DNA from 2 places in the Xenorhabdus aichiensis genome. Region 1 is predicted to be linked to the other one. Evidence: riboswitches for the same ligand, from Rfam matches in the RefSeq annotation. Region 1 holds a riboswitch; the other holds the start of a gene.
The links. A riboswitch is a leader RNA that binds a small molecule or an ion and turns the genes downstream of it on or off. The one in region 1 is predicted to bind thiamine pyrophosphate.
Positions count from the first base shown of each region.

Region 2: linked by a shared signal. The riboswitch ahead of thiB (thiamine ABC transporter substrate binding subunit) and the one ahead of thiD (bifunctional hydroxymethylpyrimidine kinase/phosphomethylpyrimidine kinase) in region 1 are both predicted to bind thiamine pyrophosphate.

Region 1 is NZ_JAQRFO010000018.1:47,412-50,829, reverse strand. Features, by position in the region: gene PSI22_RS10060 (amino acid permease) at 1-72, shown strand, start outside; gene PSI22_RS10055 (hypothetical protein) at 260-463, opposite strand; gene cspE (transcription antiterminator/RNA stability regulator CspE) at 1,008-1,217, shown strand; TPP riboswitch at 1,338-1,430, shown strand; gene thiD (bifunctional hydroxymethylpyrimidine kinase/phosphomethylpyrimidine kinase) at 1,472-2,272, shown strand; gene fbaB (class I fructose-bisphosphate aldolase) at 2,356-3,405, opposite strand.
Region 2 is NZ_JAQRFO010000052.1:24,103-27,520, forward strand. Features, by position in the region: gene ptsP (phosphoenolpyruvate--protein phosphotransferase) at 1-798, opposite strand, end outside; gene rppH (RNA pyrophosphohydrolase) at 808-1,338, opposite strand; TPP riboswitch at 1,455-1,558, shown strand; gene thiB (thiamine ABC transporter substrate binding subunit) at 1,632-2,645, shown strand; gene thiP (thiamine/thiamine pyrophosphate ABC transporter permease ThiP) at 2,621-3,418, shown strand, end outside.

The DNA of each region.
Region 1 (3,418 bases):
TTCTGGATTGGCATGTTATGGGGAGGCTACTTGTTTTCCAAGGCCAAAAAGGCAAAGGCGCGAGTTATCTAACGGTAAGTTTATTCAGTATTCTTCCGGCCGGATTTATTTCCGGCTGGTCTTATGATTAGCTTCATTAAACTTTCCTACAGCCAGCATCATACTCAACAGGGAAAATGATGCAGGAAATAGAGTTTGCGCAACATAATGTGTGCCACTCAGTCTAACTTCCTCGTACAACTATCTTGGATCACCATTGCTAGCGTAGCCAGCCAAAAAGCACATTCCTACTATTGTATGTCGCGGGAATATAAGTTGACTGAAATGACAGTCTATTATATTCGATAGAAAAAATCGGTAATGGCAAGGGGAGGGGGACATAATAATAATTATTACTTGCTGTGACATTTAATGTCAATCCCATTCCGATTTTGAAACCATCCAGAGCACCTGATATCCACACGCTGTAAGCTTTATGAAATAATATTATCGCTCTAATAGAATAGTAGATGAATGTGGCTCCATATTAGAATTGAATAATATTTAATAAAGGATAAATAAAATATAACTTAGTGACGTGTAAGATAATTATATTGTATATACTAGCCTTGAAGTGAAGTTAGTCATAATCTTTTTGTTATCTGAAATATTTCTTTGGCAATTATAACTCTCTGATGTACTTCATAATAGGTGTGGAAAACAGCATAAAGTATTAGATTGTCTAAAGCGGTTTCTTGGGGTTAAAATTTATTTTTGCATAAATTCATATTGTTGTGTTATGTGTGGACTTTTTAGTAATTTAAAAATAGGAACAGTTGTTAAGAATTTTAAATGTGTGCATTGGATTCAGCACCTGAAAAAAATGGCTTGCGATTATATAAAGAGTATGTGATAAAACACATGGGTAAACGAAGTATTGGTTCTGTTAATGAATAACAGCGACGAATATGGGTTTGTTTATTTTTATTACAATCGGCGAATAAAGCGATTCAAAGGAAATTTTTGAAATGGCAAAAATCACTGGTACTGTGAAGTGGTTCAACGAGTCTAAAGGTTTTGGTTTTATTACTCCAGCTGATGGTAGCAAAGATGTATTTGTACATTTTTCTGCAATTATGAAAGATGGGTTTAAAACATTGTCTGAAGGCCAACAAGTTGAGTTTGAAATTCAGAATGGTCCTAAAGGTCCTGCGGCTGCAAATGTCACAGCTTTATAGTAACAAACTTATTTTGGCTGGTATTTTATTACTGACCAAATAGATTTATCGTTAGTTTTGTTTCTTAACGATAACTGATTGCAAATATCACTCTATTGAGCTACTAATAGAGTGATTTTTTATTTTGACTCGGGGCGTTCTTGATTGAACTGAGAAGTACCCGTATTACCTGATCTGGATAATGCCAGCGTAGGGAAGTCATGGTATCTCCTATTCTGATACTGGCTTTTCTTTGGCTGGTGCTAGGAGTCACCATCATGAGAATTAATTCATTGACCATCGCAGGAACCGATCCTAGCGGTGGTGCCGGCATTCAAGCTGATTTAAAAACTTTCTCCGCACTTGGAGCCTATGGCACAACAGTAATAACCGCTTTGGTTGCCCAAAATACGATGGGAGTTCAATCAGTTTATGACATTGATCCCCGCTTTGTCGCTGAGCAGCTTGAATCGGTGCTTTCTGATGTCAGAATGGATAGCATCAAGATAGGCATGTTATCCAATGTTGCCAATGTCAATGTAGTTGCAGAAGCTCTGAAACGTTATCCTGTTCCCCATATCGTGTTGGATACGGTTATGGTGGCTAAGAGTGGCGATCCCTTATTATCCCCAGAAGCAATAACGACGATGGTAGAGCAACTCTTGCCAAACGTCTCCCTAATTACGCCAAATTTGCCAGAAGCGGCAGCCATACTGAAATGTAACATTGCCGGGACGGAAGACGAAATGTTGCAACAGGGGCGGGAATTGCTTTCAATGGGATGTCAGGCGGTTTTACTGAAGGGGGGACACCTGGTTAATGAAGAAAGTCCAGATTGGTTGTTTACTGCTAAAGGAGAGTGGCGTTTTACTGCTCCCAGAATCAATACGCGACACACTCATGGCACAGGTTGTACGCTCTCTGCGGCGCTTGCTGCATTACGTCCCCGTTATCCTGATTGGGAAAACACACTGCCAGCGGCGAAAACTTATTTGCAGAATGCACTGACGCAGGCAGATACACTGGATGTTGGAAAGGGAATAGGGCCAGTGCACCATTTTCATCAATGGTGGTAGTGGAGGTACATAACCATATTGTGATTAAACGATGGGGATATGGTTATCCCCATCATGAAAAATGAAGAATTGAATAAGTTCAGTCAGGCAATGGTTACTTTCTTATCGAGGTAAACATCTTGAACCGAATGGATTAACTCCACCCCTTCTTTCATTGATTTTTTGAACGCTTTACGGCCAAGAATCAGCCCCATACCACCCGCTCGTTTGTTGATGACGGCAGTGCGAACCGAGTCGCTCAGGTCATTGGCTCCGGATGCACCGCCAGAGTTGATCAATCCTGCACGCCCCATATAACAGTTAGCAAGCTGATAACGGACCAGATCGATAGGATGCTCGGTTGTTAAATGGGTATAGACACGTTTGTCCGTGTGACCAAAGCCGATTGCAGTATATCCGCCATTGGTCTCAGCCATTTTTTGTTTAACGATATCTGCACCGATAGTTGCTGCCAGATGGTTAGCCTGGCCAGTTAAATCGGCGCTTGTATGGTAATCAACACCATCTTTCTTGAAAGCTGAATTGCGCAGATAGGCCCATAACACGGTTACCATGCCTAATTCGTGAGCACGTTCGAAGGCGGCGGAAATTTCTCCTATCTGACGGCGTGATTCGGTAGAGCCATAATAGATCGTTGCACCAACTGCAACCGCTCCCATATCAAATGCCTGTTCGACACTGGTATACAGGGTTTGGTCATATTGGGCTGGATAGGTTAATGCTTCATTGTGATTAAGTTTCACCAGAAACGGAATTTTATGGGCATAGCGGCGAGAGACAGATGCTAGAACACCATAAGTTGAAGCAACACAGTTACAACCCGCTTCGATCGCTAATTCAACGAGATTTTTGGGATCAAAATAGAGAGGGTTGGCTGCAAAAGAGGCACTGGCTGAATGTTCAACGCCTTGGTCTACTGGCAAAATCGAAAGATAGCCAGTCCCTGCCAGACGTCCATGATTCAATAAAGTCTGCATTGAACGCAGAACGGTATTTGGTCGATTGTTTTCGATCATGACTCGATCGACGAAATCTGCGCCGGGAAGGTAAAGATGTTCATTTTGGATAGTAGTACATTGATGCTGTAATAAACTTTCTGCGTCTTTTCCTAACAACTTAGCGATATCAGTCATAATGAACTCCAGT
Region 2 (3,418 bases), on a different contig from region 1:
AAACCCGTTATCGATGGAAGAAAACAGATCCTGCTTAAGTTTGGGATCATTCAGCAAATGAGAATAGAGATCAAAAATAGCGGCACTTTCTTTCTGTGAACTGGAGGTAAAGCGCTTGCTGATACGGCGACATTCTGCTGTTGCCTGCTCAAGAGCTGCGGTCAGTCGAGAACGTTCTGCCTGATATTCCAGCGTTGACGCTTCAAAAACTTGTTCGAGTGATGGCTGCGAGCAATCTTGCCAACCCTGAGCCATGACGATACCACTGGAAATGGCAAGTGCCTTAATGCGTGTCTGACGATACTGACCAAATAACCCTTTTGTCTGTGCCTGAGCAAGAATAACCGCCAATTGCATAGCTAGCGTGACCATAAAAGACTCTTCACTTTCATTGAATAGCCGTCGTTCATTTTGCTGAACAACCAGTATACCTTGCAACTGACGACGATAAACAATCGGTACGCCCAAAAAAGCCCGCAGACCTTCTTCTTTTACTTGGGGGATATATTTAAAACTGGGATGATCGCGCACATCGGCGAGGTTGATTAATTCAGATAAGCGTCCGACTTCACCAACAACACCTTCATCAAAGGCCAGGCTGATCGCTCGTTCCTTTGGCTTCTTTAAGCCTCTGGTAGCCATCAAGTAATAGCACTGCCGCTGGTGATCGGCCAGATAGATAGAACAGACATCCGTGCTCATTGCCAGACAGGTTTCACTGACCAATAGTTCAAGCGCTTCAGACAAATTAGCTGCCATAGCAACCTTTTCGACAATTTCCCGTAAGCGCATGAGCATAACAGTTACCTAACTTCTTCTGCGACGATGTAAATAAGGTGAATGTAGCTGTACAGCGGATTCCTGCATTGGCATCACGATGGAAGAGAATTCTTTCATTACGCGGCGATACACATCCCGTTTAAAAGAAACCACCTGCCTGACAGGATACCAATAACTGACCCAACGCCAACCATCAAACTCGGGTGCATTGCTGCGCTGCACATTAATATCGGCTTCATTACAAAGCAACTGTAATAAAAACCAACGTTGCTTCTGCCCAATACAAACGGGCTTTGTATCCCAACGCACCAAACGCTTGGGTAATTTGTAACGCAGCCAGCTACGGGTAGATGTGAGAACCCGTACATCTTTGCGATTTAAACCAACTTCTTCGAACAACTCGCGATACATCGCTTGCTCTGGTGATTCCCCTGGATTGATACCCCCCTGAGGAAACTGCCAAGAATGCTGCCCATAACGGCGAGCCCACAGGACCTGCCCTTGGCGATTACAAATTACAATTCCTACATTCGGGCGGTAGCCATCATCATCAATCACCAGACTACCTCTCGATAAAACAAATTTGAAAAGATAGCTAATTGTTTCACACTCATCTCAAGCGGTAAACCTCTATCATTGGACTTTGCAGCCGTAGCGGAAGTCTCTACAATACCGCCATCTCAACGGGGTGCTGCTGTTGTAAAACCGCATTGCTGAGAAAAACCCGTCGAACCTGATCCGGCTAGTACCGACGTAGGAATTTGAGACGCTAATCATTGATATAAAAATATTTTCCATTTAGCACTTTCTCAAATCCTTTACCTATCTGCTAATCACAACAGGAGAGCAAAGTGTTTAAAAACTTATTTTCCAGATTTATCACAATCGGTACGCTATCGATTTCTGCATGTGTCTTTGCTCAAACGGCACAGGCCAAGCCTACACTGACAGTTTACACTTATGATTCATTTGCTTCTGAATGGGGGCCAGGACCTGTCATTAAAAAAGCCTTTGAAGCAGAGTGTAGCTGTGAACTGAAACTCGTCGCCTTGGAAGATGGGGTATCCCTGCTGAATCGTGTAAGGATGGAAGGCAAAAAAACGTCGGCGGATATCGTGCTGGGGCTGGATAACAATTTGGTTCAGGCTGCCCAGCAGACAGGGTTGTTTACACCAAGCCATATTGATACCTCAAAACTGAAATTGCCTATCACATGGAACAACAAAACCTTTATTCCTTACGATTACGGTTACTTTGCCTTTATTTACAACAAAAATACGTTACCTCATCCTCCCAAAAGTATGGATGAATTAATCAACAGTCACCAGAACTGGAAGATTATTTATCAAGATCCGCGCACCAGCACCCCTGGCCTGGGGCTGTTACTCTGGATGCAGGATATTTATGGCGATAAAGCGGCACAGGAATGGCCGAAAGCTGCCAAAAAAACGCTGACCGTCACCAAAGGCTGGAGTGAAGCCTATGGGCTGTTCCTGAAAGGTGAAGGAGATATGGTACTCAGCTATACCACATCACCGGCCTATCACATTCTGTCAGAGAAAAAAGATAACTATGCCGCTGCCATATTCAGCGAAGGCCATTACCTGCAAATTGAAGTCGCCGCTCAGTTGGCCTCAAGTAAGCAACCTGAACTGGCGCAGAAATTCATGCAGTTCATGATTTCACCTGCATTCCAGCAAGCAATTCCGACGACTAACTGGATGTATCCTGTTATCGACATTCCTCTGCCTGAGGTTTTCAAGCAGCTTCCTGTGCCCGCAAAACCACTGCAATTCAGCGCAGATGACGTGGCCAAACACCGTAATCAGTGGATCCGTACATGGCAAAGCGCCGTAAGCCGTTAATTGCGGGTTGGTTATTGCCGGGGGTGATTGCCTCCGGCCTGTTACTTGTGGTTGCTCTGTCAGCATTTGGAGCGCTTTGGTTCAATGCGCCGGAAAGCCACTGGCAAGGGTTCTTAAATGACAGTTACCTGTGGCATGTCATTCGATTCACTTTTTGGCAGGCTTTCCTATCTGCCGTGTTATCGGTGATGCCAGCGATTTTCCTCGCAAGAGCACTTTATCGCCGTCGTTTTCCCGGCAGAACGCTGTTTCTGCGCTTATGCGCCATGACGTTGGTACTTCCCGTTCTAGTTGCTCTCTTTGGCATACTGACCGTTTATGGTCGAGTCGGCTGGTTGGCAAATATTTCCCAATGGATGGGTATTGAATACCGTTTTACGCCTTACGGGCTGCAAGGAATTCTACTGGCACATATTTTTTTCAATATGCCAATGGCAGCCCGGTTACTGCTCCAATCGCTGGAAAATATTGCGATAGAGCAGCGGCAACTCGCAGCGCAGCTTGGCATGAATGAATGGCAGCATTTTCGTTTTGTAGAATGGCCTTATCTGCGCCGTCAAATTCTGCCGACGGGTGCACTGATATTCATGCTGTGCTTTGCCAGTTTTGCCACCGTGCTCGCACTGGGAGGCGGCCCCGCAGCAACCACCATAGAGCTGGCCATTTATCAGGCACTCAGCTATGACTACGATCTCGGCCATGCTGCCCTGCTTGCGCTTATCCAACTATTTTGCTGTCTTGGTCTGGTGTTGGTCAGCCAAAAACTCAAAGGC